DNA from 3 places in the Chryseobacterium sp. NRRL B-14798 genome. Region 1 is predicted to be linked to each of the others. Evidence: riboswitches for the same ligand, from Rfam matches in the RefSeq annotation. Region 1 holds a riboswitch; each other region holds the start of a gene.

Region 1 (5,298 bases):
GCCACCAGGAATATCGCGGCTATGGCAAATCCGTTTCCAAAGCTATAATCAAATACAGAAAGGTATTTTGACATAGCCAATGCTGCCAGCGCTACGGGAGAGGAAAATCCTATGATGAGCGAAATCCAGCTTATGAGATATCCGAAAATCGGATGATAGGTTTCTTTAAGATAAATAAAATCGCCTCCGTTTCCTTTAAAATGGGAGCCCAATTCTGCGTAGCAAAATGCCCCGAACAAAGCGAGAACCCCTCCGATGCTCCATAGCAGGAAAATACTGTAGGTGTTGGTAATATCGGAAAGCTGAAATCCCAGGGTGGTAAAAATCCCTGTTCCGATCATATTGGAAACGACAATGGCTGCGGCTGTTTTCCAGCCAATCTGATGTGAGGCAGTACTCATTTAATGATTAAAAATTAAAATTAAGCCTTCCGAAGAAATAATTCCCCAGCGTTCCCATCTGTACAGGCGCATATTTGAATACTCCATAATATGAATTTTTATAAATCTGGCGGTCCGGAAAGACATCAAATATATTGTTGGCTCCTACTGTAAAATTGATACTTTTGGTGATATCATACCCAACGCTGATGTCTGTCACTACTTTTGGTGAGAATTCCTGCACGTCTCCAAACGGATAACCATCTCTTATTACCTTACCAAAATAGGTATTTCTTACGAGAAAACTGAATTTTCCTATTCCATAATTTAATCCTAATGAAGCTTTTGTTTTTGGAGACAGTGTTTCAATGATATTGATCTGATCGGGACCAAAAAACTGATCCTGAGGCGTTCCTAAGTTTTCAGGAAAATGAAAATCTGTGATTTTTGTTTCCGTATAGTTTCCGGCAAGATTCATATTTAATTTTCCGTTCCCAAGAATCCAGTCATAGGAAACCACTACATCCACACCTTTCGTTTCTGTATCAATAGCATTGGCGAAGAATCTTCCGCTTTCTACCTTAAACTGATCTAATCTTGGGTCTGTAATATTGCTGGTGATCACAATTCTGTCCTTTACTTTGATCCAGTATCCATCTATGGAAATAGTCAACTTATTAAATGGCTTCAGGGTAAATCCGGCACTTGCATTGACAGAAGTTTCCTGCTTGAGTTTATCAAACCCAAGAATTTTAGCGGCTTCGCTATCGTTGCTGAATATTCCTTTGGTAACAATCTTTGAACCGGAAGTAGAAATATCCGCATAGGAATTATTAAAATATTGCTGTTGCAATGATGGTGCTCTGAATCCTGTCCCAACAGCGGCTCTTACCGCATAGTTTTTTACAAACTCATATCGTACAGCGAGTTTTCCATTCAAGGTATTTCCGAAATCTGAATAATTTTCAAACCTGGCAGCAGCATCAATATTCAGTTTTTTATCCAAATCATAGGAAACATCTGCATATACTGCGGTGGAATGTCTGCCTTTCTTCAAGGCATTGTTAGGAGAAAATCCGATAAAGGATTGAGATCCGCCTGCTCCAAGTACTGTAGATCCTTCAGTGGCCACATTTCCATTGATATCATATTGGGTATAAGAAGCTTCATCACCAGCTTTAATCTGGTATTGTTCAAACCTGAACTCACCACCGAAAGCAATATTGAAACGGTTTATATTTTTGGAAACATCAAGATTCATGGTATTCTGCAGAAAACTATGGGCGCCTGCATAAAAACTTGTGGGTGATTTTGCACCCAGAGAAGCATTATTGGTATTGCTTACCTTATAATTGAAGGTATTGCTCCCGAACGTATTACTTAGGTCAAATAGCCAGTTGTTAACATTATATTTTGCACCTACAGCATAGGAAACATCATATACCTGAGACCCAAGAACCGCCTGAAAACCATTCGGATAAATGGATGAAACCACATTAGACTTTTCGCTTGGCAGTCTTCTGAAACCAAACCCTTCTCCTTCTTTAATACTGAAACCTCCGAAAGAATAGAGTTTAAAATGATCATTAAAAGGGTATTCTGAATTGAAAAACAACTGTCCCTGTCTGATCTGGGCATCTCCGATCTGAAAATTGAAATCATCACGGGTCAACCCTCTTTTTTCAATTTCGGCATCATCCGCAGCTCTGGCTGCTTTTACCGCTTCAGCGTCACCTGCAAATTCATACGCAAAATTATCTCCGAAAATATCCAGATCGTGATTTTGAGTTCTTGTTGTTTTTCCTCTGTGGCTTAATTGCAGGGATAGATTGATATAACCATCTTTTTTTCCTAATGAGGTACCATAGTTGACTCCTGCCTGGTAAGTATCTCCATCATTTCTTCCGCTTAATCCGTAAGTAAGGCTTGCTGAAGCTCCGGCATTTTTCTTAAGAATAATGTTGATCACTCCGGCAATAGCATCAGATCCATATTGTGCAGCAGCTCCGTCTCTTAACACTTCTATTCTATCAATAGCAATTACGGGAATGGTACTCAAATCTGTTCCTACAGAACCATTTCCTACGGTATTCTGATAATTGACCAATGAAGTAGTATGTCTTCTTTTTCCGTTAAGCAATACGAGAACCTGATCGGGGCCCATTCCTCTTAATGTTACCGGATCAATATGCTCTGTGCCATCAGAAGCAGACTGCCTCACTGCATTAAACGACGGAATCACATAATTCAGGAGATCCTGAGCGGTCATTTGCGGAGTGCTTCTCTGGATTTTATCGATATTGATAACATCTACAGGAACCGGCGTCTCCAGTTTTGTTCTTTTAACATTACGGTTTCCGACGATGATGATATCTTCGATCTGTTTTCCTTTTTCCTCACTTTCCTGAGCAGCTACCAGAATTGCCCCAAGCAATAGTACAGCTGTGCTTAATTTTTTCATTTTTGTTCTTGCCAATTAATACTACCAATCTGACGGATCTTTCCGCAGATACACAAGACTTCAAGAAATGGAATTCATATAGAGTATTGACTTCAATTATCTCTCCCAAAGGGTTGGAATTAGCACCTTTACACGCTGGAATTGTGCAGGTTGCTAAGGTTTCACCGGGCCAAATCCCTCCACCTTTCTTGATAAATCTACGGCAAAAGTAGACTATTTTTCTGAACTTACAAAAAAAGCAAATCTGCTGATCTGCAAATTTGCCTTTTATTTTGTATGGAACCTGTTTAAACTTTTTATTTTTGAACCATTAAGATTTAATAAGAGTTTAAGAGGATTAAGAGAAACTTAAAAATCAGAATGATTAACCTTAACTATACTTTATTTCTTAAACCTTCTTAATGGTTTTTAAGATATTAAATATTTTTTATAAGTCTAGACAACTAAATCTTTTGTTTTATTTAATAATCATCTTTTGAATGGCTATTCCTGTATCTGATTTCAACTGCACAAGATACGTGCCTGCCGGATAATCAACCTTCAAATTATAAGTTCCGCTCTCTTTATCGAGTTTGAAAGTATCCAGTTTTTTACCGGTCATATCAAAAATTGAAATTTCCCCATTTTTTGCTTTATTGAAAACCAGTTTAGCGATTCCATTTCGGACAGGATTATCTGCAATCTGAAGAGATAATTTGTTGGCGGCATTGACATCTGCTGTTGACAAAGCACCCGCGTAATTACCAAAGATTCTAAATTCTCCCGGTTGTAAAGTGATTGGAGCTGTTGTGGAAGCTACATTTGAAATACTGTTGTCCATCAGATTCTGCCATTGACCTGTGTAAGGGAAATAAGGCACTACATTCTGTGCGGAAGTCGTGTAATTGGCCAATACGACAACATTCTTTATTCCTGTTGTAATAGAGGCATCATATACATAAATTCTTGTGATCAGACCATTGGGGTCGTTCGTAAGATTGTTGGATTCTATACTATAGGTTTTCGATTTAAAGACCTGATGACTGTTTCTGATGTTGATGATTTTAGCCCATGTATCGTAGACCGCCTTTCTATTCAGATCAGTATCATATCCGAGCGTAAATGCAACAGGTTTCTCATCGGTTCTGCATCCGCTGTCTATCGTACCGTTTGCACATCTGTTGATGCTGAATTCATATCCTAATTCTCCAAACTGCCAGATCATTTTCGGACCAGGGATAGTAAAGAACGTGGCCCCGAATGTTTTCATTCTTTCAAGAGCGGTATTCAGGTTTTTTACATCATAGCTTCCGTTCGCTGCACCGTATGCAAGGTTTTTAAACATCAGTCTTTCTTCATCGTGGCTTTCTCCATAGCCTACGGCACTCATATTGGTAAATCCGTGAAGACTGTGGTTCATTCGGTCGTAATTGCTGTTTTCCTTATATCCCATCGTATTCTGATTGTAAGGATCTGTCTGTTTATTCCAAAGCATAACGCCTTTTCCTTCTGCTATTCTGTAATTCGCCCATTGCTGTTCTTCTGCATCAGTTCCAAGGTGTTCGAAGATCATATAAGAATTGGGATCAATGGCCCATTGTTTATCAGCATAATTTTTCATGATATCCACTCTGTCCTGCTGGTAGGCATTGGTACAGGCCTCATCATTTTCAGAACAGCTTTGCGTAAATCCTTTGGTTAAATCCCAACGGAATCCGTCTATGTGATATTCAGTCAGCCATTGCTCAAGACATCTTTCAACATAATATTGCGTTGAAAGGCTGGTATGGTTAAAATCGTTAAATACATTGTATGAATGTTTCGGAACCTGATTAAAGTAAGGGTTGTTGGCTGCAACATTTCCATAGCCATCACCATCCGGATCAATATTCCAGAGTCTTACCAGAGGTGAACGTCCTGTTGCGTGATTAAATGCGACATCCAGAATGACTGCAATTCCGTTCTGGTGGCATACATCTACAAATTCTTTGAATTTTTCGGGAGTACCGTAGGCTTTGTCCAATGCATAATGAAAAGAAGTATTATATCCCCAGGAAAGATTTCCGTCAAATTCCATGATGGGAAGCAGTTCTATAGCATTGATTTTCAAATTCTTTAAATAGGAAATTTTATTGATCAGTGACTGCCAGTTCTTTTCCTGTGTGAAATCTCTCAATAATAATTCATACACTATAAGATCCTGTTTCGCAGGTCTTTGAAAATTGGTAACCTGCCAATTATAAGCGGTCTGGCCTGTTTTAAATGTTGACACTTCAAAACCCTGCCCGGCAGGAAATGCTGGTAAGTTTGGATAGGTAGAAGCGGAAATCCACGGATCATCATAAGAGGAAAGAATTTGTGGAGAATAAGGATCTGCTACTTTTCTCAAATCGTTTGTTCTGTATTGGAAGGTATAAAGCTGCTGAGGAGTGATTCCATTGAGTTCAATCCAGTACAGATCGGGATTTGTGGTGTCTT
Region 2 (5,298 bases), 4.3 Mb from region 1:
TCCGGCTTCCAGATATTTCTTATGAACTTCTTCAATCGCCTGAGGCTGTGTCAGAGAAAGCAGGTCATTGTTTCCTTTTACCGGATGTTCCCAGTCTTTGAAACGCTCTCCACGGTAATCTTCTTCTTCGAATTTGTATCTCTGAAGCATGGTACCCATCGCTCCGTCAAGAATTAAAATTCTTTCGGATAAAGCTTTATATAATTGTTCTGAATTTTTCATTTTATCGATTTTAGGTAAAGCCTGCAGCTGTTTGAATTAATCCAAAGCTTGTTTTAAATCTGCAATGATATCATCCACATTTTCCAATCCTACTGAACAACGTACCAGTCCTGCAGTAATTCCTACTTCATTTCTTTCGTCGTCTGATAATTTGGAATGCGTTGTAGAAGCCGGATGCGTAACGATCGTTCTTGTATCACCTAAGTTGGCAGACAATGAACACATTTGTATCTTATCTAAAAAGTTTCTTCCTCCTTCTATTCCCCCTTTTATTTCAAAGGCCACAATATTTCCTCCGAGTTTCATCTGTTTTTTGGCTACCTCATAACCAGGATGGGATTTCAGGAATGGATATTTTACCAATTCAACATTTGGATGACTTTCTAAAAACTCCGCTACTTTCAAGGCATTCTCACAATGCTTTTCTACACGGATAGCCAATGTTTCCAAACTTTTTGATAATACCCAGGCGTTGAAAGGAGACAATGCAGGCCCTGTATTTCTTGCGAAAAGATAAATTTCTCTGATCAGGTCTTCTTTTCCTACTGCTATTCCTCCTAAAACTCTTCCCTGTCCGTCAATCAGTTTCGTTGCTGAGTGTACAACAATATCTGCACCATATTTGATAGGCTGCTGAAGATAAGGTGTTGCAAAACAGTTATCTACAATAAAAATAAGGTTATGCTTTTTTGCAATTTGTCCGAAAAACTCCAGATCCAGAATTTCGATAGCCGGATTGGTAGGAGTTTCAAGGTATAAGATCTTTGTATTAGGTTTGATGTATTGCTCCACATTCGCTGCATCTTCTGCTTTGAAATAAGAAGTTTCAATATTCCATTTCGGGAAATATTTGGTAAACAAAGTGTGTGTCGACCCGAACACCGACTGGCAGCTTACGATATGATCACCAGCATTCAATAACGCCGCAAATGTAGAATAGATGGCGGCCATTCCTGTCGCAAAGGCATATCCCGCTTCTGCACCTTCCATTTTAGCAATCTTATCTGTAAATTCTGTTACATTAGGATTGGAAAAACGGCTGTATAAGTTTTTTGGTTTTTCTTCTGCAAAGCTTGCTCTCATATCCTCCGCATCCTGAAATATAAAACTGGAGGTAAGATATAATGGTGTAGAATGTTCGTCAAACTGGGTTCTTTCCGTCTGGGTTCTTATTGCTGATGTTTCAAAATTTTCCATATAGTTTTAATTAATTTACCAATATAGCAGTCTAACAATGTACCAATTAAAATCTTCGCTTTGCTCAGAATAACGACACAAATTATTGGTAAACTGATACATTATTAGATTGTTATATTAAATATTATTTTGTTTCACTTACTCTTAAAATATCTCCGAATACTCCTCTTGCGGTTACCTTTGCACCAGCTCCGGCTCCCATAATCACGATTGGATTTTCTCCATAGCTTTCTGTGTAGATTTCAAAGATGGAGTCTGAACCTTTCAGTTGTCCCAATGCTGAAGTTGCAGGAACAGAAACCAGTTTTACATCCAGTTCACCTTTATCTTTCTGTAAATCTCCGTGTAGATCTCCCACATATCTCAATACATGTCCGGGCTCCTGGTTTTCTTTTATTTTCTGATATTCTTCGTCCAGTTCTTCCAGTCTTGAAAGGAATTCTGATTTTGAAACCTCCAGTAAGCTTTCCGGAACCAGGTTTTGAATATTGATATCTCCGAACTCGTTGATTAAGTCTAATTCTCTTGCAAGGATCAATAATTTTCTTGCTACATCGTTTCCTGATAAGTCTTCTCTCGGATCCGGTTCTGTATATCCTTTCTCCAAAGCTTCGTTGATAATGGTTGAGAATTTATCGTCCCTCAAAGAAAAATTATTGAACACATAACTCAATGTTCCTGAGAATACGCCTTTAATTCTTGTGATATTTTCTCCTGAAAGGTGTAATAACTTGATGGTATCAATTAACGGTAATCCTGCTCCCACATTGGTTTCATACAGATAACGTCTGTTGTTTTTACTCAACGTATATCTTAGTTTTCTGTATTCTTCAATTGGAAGGGTATTGAAGATCTTGTTGGAAGACACCAGATCAAACCCGTTTTCTGCCAGGGCGTGATAGTTTTTTACAAAATCTTTGCTTGCGGTGTTATCCACAACAATCAGATTCTCCAGTTGATTTTCGTTAGAGAAATTAATCAGTTCTTCCACGTTTGACGGTCTTTCTGCTGTTAAAACCTCATCCCCCCAATTGGCATCAAATCCTTTTTTGTTGAAGGCAATTTTCTTTGAGTTGGCTACTGCAACTACTTTAAGGTCTATTTTTTTACGTTTTTTAATTTCTTCTGCAGATTCAAGTACCTGTTCTATCAAGGTTTTTCCTACATTTCCATGGCCAATAATGGCCAGATGAACGGTTTTCGGTTTTTTGAAAATTTCAGATTCTATGATGTTTCTTGTTTTTTCATCCTGTGAAGACGTCACTACGATATTGACTCTGTTTTCTCCTGCTACCTGGTTCAAAAGCAATGGAAAAACATTATTTCTTGCCAGCTCAGCAAAGACTTTATTAAAATCTTCTGCTACAAAACCAATGACAGAAACATTATTGATACTATAGATCTGGGAAACTTTTCCTGACTTTCTTTCTGCTTCAAATTCATCGATAAGACAAGCCACTGCCTTCTCTGCATCATTTTCATGAACCAGGATAGAAATTCCGTTTTCTACGGCCTGCTGAGAGATTACTCCTACACTGATACGCGCCAAAGTAAGCGCTTTAAAAATTCGTCCGTCAATCCCGATTTCTCCCAGGAAATCTTCTCCTTCAAATTTAACGATTGATCTGTTCTTCAAAAATTTTATTTCGTTAGCATTTTTCATTACTTCTATAAAATGTTTTTAATGATATTATTTAATTGTTGATATTCCATTAGGAAGGCATCATGCCCGTGTATAGATTGGATCTCGTGATAAGAAACATCTTTATTTTTCTCTTTTAAGTTTTCAAAACACATTCGGATTTCAGAAGCCGGGAAAAATAAATCTGTATCTACGGAGATCATGTGCATTCGTGCCTGTATGTTCTCCAGTGCTGTATCAGCAGCATTTATATTCATCAAGAGATGATTCATCAATTTGTAAGCTTTTAAACTAAATCTTTCGTTTAGTGCATTACCATGATAAACCAGCCAGTCTTCTGATTCCAGGCGTTGTTTGTCCTGATTATATTGGTTTTGAAATCTGTCATTGAGCGACTGCGGTGTTCTGTAGCACAACATGGCATGAATTCTTGCTTTCTGTAATGGTTCTTCCTTATCATTTAATAAAAATTTCTGAACCAGACACTGTGCATGAAGCCAGTCGTGTGTTCTGTAATCGCAGGCAATAGGAATAAAAATCTCAGCAAGATCCGGCTGCTGGGCAAGCATTTCCCAGGCAATACCTCCTCCCAGAGAGCCTCCTATAATGGCATATAAATTTTTGATCTGTAAAACTTCAAGTCCTTTCAGAAATATCGCAGCGATATCTGAAGGAGTAAAGTCTTCATAATCTTCAATTAAAAAATCGTCGTATCCGTTTCCTGGTATATTGAAGCACAGAACGGTATATTGATCGGTATCAACAATCTGATTTTTTCCCACCAGCTGTTTCCACCAGCCTTTTTCTCCGGATACGTTTGAATTTCCGGTGAGAGCATGATTGATTAAGACAACAGGGGCTGTAAACAGATCTTTCCCAAAAAGCTGATAGCTTAATGAGATATGGTATTCCTTTTGGGAATGAGTTTGATACGTAAGATTAATATAGTTTAGTTCTGTTTTCAATTCTATTAAATTTTAATACAATTGAAAATGCCACAGGAAATGGCTGAAAAGAACTTCAGTAAGTTATCTGTCCAAAATTATTTTGGTAGAACGTAGCACCTTCTTTACTTGCGCAAAGGGTTGCTAAGGTTTCATAGGGTCTAATCCCTCAACCTTTCTTGATAACATTTTCAATATTTGAATGAACGAATGGTGCAAAGGTAGTTCTTTTCTTTTAATTTCAAAAAAAAATTATTTTAATATTTAAAAAAGCCCTTAAATACAAGTATTCCAAGAGTATATTAATAATTATTCAGATGAAAAAAATTGGAATTACTTCTCAAAAAAACTAACTTCGTATGGAAAAGTGATGAGATATGACCGCCGAAAAAGATAGATTACAAGATACCAAATGGAAAAACTGGGGACCTTATGTAAGCAACCGGCAGTGGGGAAATGTACGCGAAGATTATAGCCCGAACGGGAATGCCTGGAATTTTACCAACCATAATAATGCAGAAAGCTATGCCTACCGTTGGGGTGAAGAAGGTATTGCCGGAATTTCTGATGTAAAGCAGCTTTTATGTTTTGCTTTTTCGTTCTGGAACAAGAAAGACAAAATGGTAAAGGAACGATTCTTTGGTTTGAGCAATCCTCAGGGTAATCATGGGGAAGACATCAAAGAAATCTTTTATTATCTGGATAATACACCTACTCATAGTTATATGAAAATGGTTTATAAATATCCCATCAATGAATTTCCTTACGATGAACTTGTTGCAGAAAACGGAAGACGCAGTAAAAAGGAACCGGAATATGAAATTTTCGATACTGGAATTTTCGATAATGATGAATATTTTGATATTTTCATTGAATATTGCAAGGCCGATCACAATGATATTCTTGCCAGAGTAACGGTCTGTAACCGAAGTCAGCATGAAGCACCTATTCTGGTAGCGCCTACTGTATGGTTCAGAAACAACTGGAAATGGGGATACAACACCTATAAGGCAGAGCTTAATGCTTCTCATGACGGAAGTATCAATATTGGACACGACAGTATCTCCATTAAAAAACTTTATTCCCGAAATACCAATGCACAAAGCGTATTTTGTGATAATGAAACCAATACTTCTAAGCTTTACGGAGCTCCTGCAGGTGAAAATACATATTTCAAAGATGGCATCAATCATTTTATTACCCACCAGGCAAATACGATTAATCCCGCAAAGAAAGGGACAAAAGCTTCTTTCCTGATCGATGAGCTTATCGGAGCCGGAGAATCAAAGGTTT
Region 3 (5,298 bases), 4.4 Mb from region 1:
AAGATCTTTAAAATAAGGATCCGCCATAAAGCTGTAATAATAACTTCCTGAGGAAGATACATCCAGATAATGGAAGGCATAACTTTCATCAGACTGTTCCTGGGTCTGTGCATGTCCCCAGATCCATTCTGCATTGTTGATATCATTGAATCCATCCTTATATTTTTCCGGAGCCATAAGAGAAAATCCTTCCCTTGCGATTTTTGCTGATGCTGAAGCTTTGCTCCATTCTCCTGTATTCAGGTAAGTTCTTGCTAAAAGTCCGTTCACCACAGAACGGTTGATCTTATCCTTATTATTTCTTGTATAATTTTTCAATAGGTTATCGGCGTCGGTAAGATCACTTTTAATCAATGTATAGATTTCTTCAAGGCTTGCTCTCTTCTTCCCTACTGTGCTTGTTGTGGAAGGTTCTGTATAAATCGGGGCTGTCAATGCTGATTTGTCTTTAAGATAGCTGAACTGATAAAAGCTTGCCAGATTCAGGTAACAGAAAGCACGTAAGGCTTTTGCCTGGCCTTTCACCTGATCCTTTTTCTCCTGGCTGCCTTCTGTGCCATCAATTCTTGTAATCACATTATTCATATTATTGATAGTGGAATACAACATAGTCCAGATAAACAGCGGGCGGCTTGCTGTACTGTTAACCATTTCTGTAAAGGCATAGGTAGAAGCGAAACCATACTTATTGGTCAATACTGCCACATCACTTCCCATAGCATCACTGGCTCTCAACACAGTGGAATACCCGATATTGGCATAGGTTGTTCCGTCATTATTAAACTTTGCCCAGGTACCGTTCACTACCGTCTCAGCACTTTCGGCTGTTTTGAAAACTTCTACACTGCTGGCCTGATCAGTCGGAGCTGTATCCAGCTCGCTTTCGCAGCTTGCCAACGACAAAAATCCGATAAGAGCAAATGATATATATTTTAATTGTTTCATTGTTTCAATTTTAAAAGGTTAAAGCGTTGCCTGAAGACCAAAAGTGATCGTTCTCATGGCAGGATATCTGTAATACGTGGTTCCGTCCAAAGCCTGCTCAGGATCCATTCCTTTATGTTTATAGAAGGTCAGAAGGTTTTCTGCCTGAATATATATTCTGAATTTTTTCAATCCTATTTTCTCAAAATAATCTTCAGGGAGTGTATATCCCAAGCTTACATTTTTAAGTCTTGCATAAGTACCTGAATACAGGAATCTTGAAGACGTTGATGTCCAGTTATTCGTTGTTGTGCTCAATGCAGGAACATCTGTATATGGATTATCCGGTGTCCACCTGTTCAGGATTTCCGAACTCCATGCGCGTCCTCCGGCACTTCCGTTATGCATGATGGAAGTATAATCGGTATCCAGAATCTTCCCTCCGATTTTGAAGGTCAGTAATCCTGAAAAATCAAAATTCTTATAGGTAATGCTTGTACTGATTCCTCCTGTCAGTTTAGGCAATGCAGAACCTTGCAATAGTTTTGTCGCTTTTGAGTATTCTGAAGTCGTTCCTTCCACTGAATTTCCACTGGCATCGGTAGAAACTGTTTTCCACAATGGCTTTCCATTGCTTGGATCTACACCTACCCATTCCGGAATAAAGAAATCGTACACAGAACCTCCTACCGTTAACAACTTGGTTCCTACTACAAGAGAACCGCCAGGTAATTTTGTGACTTTATTGTTTAAAGTACTTAAGTTCACATCTACATTCCACTGGAAATTATCATTCTTAACCGGTGTTGTAAATAATGAAAATTCAAATCCTGTATTCTGAATGGTTCCGATATTAGCAGGGTAATCACTGATTCCCAATGATGGTGCCACCGGCATGTTAAACAGAAGATCCTGGCTTTTTCTTTTGAAGTATTCAATATTTCCTTTAACTCTGTTATTCAAAATAGCGAATTCCAATCCCACATTTAAGTTAAGGTTGGTTTCCCATTTTACATTATTGGTAGACGTTTTCTCCAATGTTGTTCCCGGTTCTCCACCAAGGCTGATAAACCTGTATAACTCCTGATACGCATAATAAAGCGGCTGTCCGTTGGGTCTAAGTAATTTATCATTCCCCTGACCTCCGTAACTGGCACGCAGTGTTAATTGATTAAAAACATTAAGGCTTTTTACAAATTCTTCATTGGATATTTTCCATGAACCTCCCACTGACCAGAATCTCCCCCATCTGTTATCTTTCGCAAATCTTGAAGAACTGTCTGCTCTTCCTGATGCAGATAAAAAGTAAGTATTGTTGTAATCATATTCTACTTTTCCAAGGAAACTCAATAAGCTTAATTTATTACTGTTCCCACTGAAACTTCCCAATAAAGAAGCAGCATCCGGCTCATAGTAATAAGGCAGTGAGAACTGACTTCTTGTTCCGGAAATCGTCTGATAATCGTATTTGTAGAATTCATGTCCTGTTAATGCATTAACATGATGCTTTCCAAACTTTTTATCATACGTCAGAATATTGCTGGTTGTATAGGAAAGTGTTCTGGTATTGGTCTTCGTCACTGAACCTCCAATTTCCGCACCTTGCCCAAGTAATGGATTTGAATAATAATGTCCGTTATAATTCACCAGATCAACAGAGAAGCTTGTTTTGAATTTCAGTTCCGGTAAGAAAGTGAATTCCATGAATCCTTTGCCTGAAAAGTTATCTTCTTTATTTTCGTTTTTATCTAAAGGCAACGTTGCAGCAGCATTCTGATTTTGAAGTGCATTTGTGGGCCTGTACTTTCCAAAATCATAAATTGGATTTCCGTCGGCATCTAAAACGTAAGTGCCGTCTGCATTTCTTTCATAATAAGGATAGAATGAAGGAATAAACCTTGCCGCATTGATGATATTACTCGATTTTGAATCCGAAGAAGTAGGCGCCTGCTGAATACTGTTCGTATAGCTTAAGTTGACTCCAACATTCAGCCATCTTTTAACTTCGGAATTAATTTTAAGCCTGGTATTATATCTTTTAAAACCAGATTCAATGGCCATCCCTTTATCATCCAGATAACCAAGGGAAAAGAAGTAATTACTTTTCTCACTTCCTCCGCTGATATCAAGATCCATCTGGTTTCTTGATGCCACTCTCTGTAGAATATCTCTCCAGTCATCATTCCAGAGTGGTGATGCCCCTGACAATAATTTTCCATCTGTTCCCACCGGTTTTGGATAAGCAGTTCCATATGGGTTAATTCCAAGAGTAGAAACAAGATTATCTGTTGCCATCTGAGCAGCCTGCTGAGAAGAAACTTTACCGGACTGATATCCGTTTCTTAATGCTTCCCAATATAATTGAAAATATTGATCCGTGTTTACCTGTTCATAATCTTTGACAGCTCTTCCTGAGAATCCCTGGCTGATATTAAAATTTACTCTGGCTTCTCCTTTTTTTCCTGATTTTGTAGTGATGATGATAATTCCGTTTGCCCCTCTTGAACCATACAAGGCACTTGCTGTAGCGTCTTTCAAAACACTGATGGATTCAATATCACTTGGGCTGATAGAGTTAATATTTCCGTCAAAAGGAATTCCGTCTACTACGTATAAAGGATCACTGGAAGCACTGATGGAACCGATTCCTCTGATTCTGATAGTAGAAACCGCACCCGGCTGCCCTGAGGCACTGGTGGTCTGAATCCCTGCAACCTGCCCTTCCAATGCTTTGGTAATATTGGTTACAGGTCTGTTATTGATTTTATCACTGGAAATGGTGGCTACAGAACCGGTATAGCTGTTTCTTTTTGCTTTTCCGTAAGCTACCACTACGACTTCATCAAGCTCCTTTTCATGAAGACTATCTTTTTTCAGTCTGGAATTCTGTGCACTTACACTGGTGACTCCCAGAAAAAAAGCCGCAACCGGAGGTATCCAGGCTTTATAATTAAATAAATTTTTACTAATCATAATCAATTTTATTTATCATATATTAAAATTTAACCCTTTGCAGAAAAGTCAGCAAAGGGCATCGATAAATACGATAAACCAAATGCTTATTTTTCCTTAAAAGGCTGAACGTAACACCTTGCCCCAAGGGTAGGTTGTTAAGACTTCACAGGGTCAGTTCCCTCCATCTTTCTTTATAAGCCGATCGAAATATGGTTGCAAAGCTAAAAACTTTTAGTCTACAAAACAAGTAGACTTATTATTTTTTCATGATAAATTTTTAATAATTAACATAAAATTTTAATAAAAGCCATAACAATAAGGAGTTGAAAGCTTTATCATTTATTTAAATATGACAAATATCATTATTAAAAACTCAATTGAAACAAATCTACATCACATTGAAATTTTTGGCCATTAATTAAAAAAAGTTTTTAATTTTATGGTATGAAAGTTTTGATCATCAACGGCCCTAACCTCAATCTGTTAGGCACAAGAGAACCGGAAATCTATGGAAATGTTTCTATGGAAAGTTATTTGGAAAATTTAAGATCCGAGTTTCAGACTCATGAATTAAAATATTATCAGTCTAATATTGAGGGAGAACTTATCAACAGGCTTCAGGAAGATGACTTCGATGCAGTAGTGATCAATCCCGGGGCTTATACTCACTATTCATATGCGATTGCAGACTGTTTAAAAAATATCAGAAAACCTAAAGTAGAAGTTCATATCAGCAATATCTATAAAAGAGAGGAATTCAGACAGAAATCTGTAACAGCAGCTAATACGGATGCAGTCTTATCAGGCTTTGGAATGGATGGGTATCGGTTGGCCTTATTAAGTTTAAAATAACTTATACTTTTTTATTTAACCACGGATTTCACAGATTTTCACAGATGATTATGAAAAATAATTTATGAAGATAAAGGATAAGATTTACTGTAAAAGTATTGGCATATATTCCGGGCAATTAACAAAAAGAAAATCTTATATCGTTGAAGAAATAAATGCTGAAAATATAAGAATCTGGAATGATGAAGGTAAGCTCAGATGGTATTCTAAGTTTTATTTCTGCTTGGAGAAAGAACCGGAAATTATTTCCATTCATATTGATGATGAAATAGTAGAGGATACTGAATCTGCTATAGAAGTTACCATTGAATTTTCTGACAAAACAAAATATTGGATGACCTTCACTACTCCAAAGTATTTAAATAAAATATTGGACGGAAAGTCTTACTTTTCTTCAAAGCATTTTATGATTATAAAATATCTGACTGAAGAATCAATCAAATCAACAGTCCTGAAACTGGATGAACAGAATGAATTGATTGAAAGTTGTAAAAAATACTAATAAGAAAGCCTCATCAGTGATGAGGCTTTTTATATGTTGATTGGTAACTATTAGATAGTCTGTTC

The links. Region 1 has a riboswitch for S-adenosylmethionine ahead of AB1278_RS02100 (TonB-dependent receptor plug domain-containing protein). Riboswitches for the same ligand answer to the same signal wherever they lie in the genome.
Region 2: linked by a shared signal. The riboswitch ahead of AB1278_RS21195 (alpha/beta fold hydrolase) and the one ahead of AB1278_RS02100 (TonB-dependent receptor plug domain-containing protein) in region 1 are both predicted to bind S-adenosylmethionine.
Region 3: linked by a shared signal. The riboswitch ahead of AB1278_RS21955 (SusC/RagA family TonB-linked outer membrane protein) and the one ahead of AB1278_RS02100 (TonB-dependent receptor plug domain-containing protein) in region 1 are both predicted to bind S-adenosylmethionine.

The regions. Positions count from the first base shown of each region.
Region 1 covers NZ_JBFLUL010000005.1:364,034-369,331, reverse strand. The annotation lists gene AB1278_RS02105 (APC family permease) at 1-401, opposite strand, end outside; gene AB1278_RS02100 (TonB-dependent receptor plug domain-containing protein) at 409-2,841, opposite strand; SAM riboswitch class I at 2,935-3,039, opposite strand; gene AB1278_RS02095 (alpha-amylase family glycosyl hydrolase) at 3,299-5,298, opposite strand, start outside.
Region 2 covers NZ_JBFLUL010000005.1:4,625,462-4,630,759, forward strand. The annotation lists gene AB1278_RS21180 (homocysteine S-methyltransferase family protein) at 1-222, opposite strand, end outside; gene AB1278_RS21185 (O-succinylhomoserine sulfhydrylase) at 259-1,419, opposite strand; gene AB1278_RS21190 (ACT domain-containing protein) at 1,544-3,082, opposite strand; gene AB1278_RS21195 (alpha/beta fold hydrolase) at 3,088-4,026, opposite strand; SAM riboswitch class I at 4,087-4,194, opposite strand; gene AB1278_RS21200 (MGH1-like glycoside hydrolase domain-containing protein) at 4,383-5,298, shown strand, end outside.
Region 3 covers NZ_JBFLUL010000005.1:4,773,866-4,779,163, forward strand. The annotation lists gene AB1278_RS21950 (RagB/SusD family nutrient uptake outer membrane protein) at 1-945, opposite strand, end outside; gene AB1278_RS21955 (SusC/RagA family TonB-linked outer membrane protein) at 964-3,897, opposite strand; SAM riboswitch class I at 3,981-4,079, opposite strand; gene AB1278_RS21960 (type II 3-dehydroquinate dehydratase) at 4,324-4,731, shown strand; gene AB1278_RS21965 (hypothetical protein) at 4,796-5,233, shown strand; gene pckA (phosphoenolpyruvate carboxykinase (ATP)) at 5,284-5,298, opposite strand, start outside.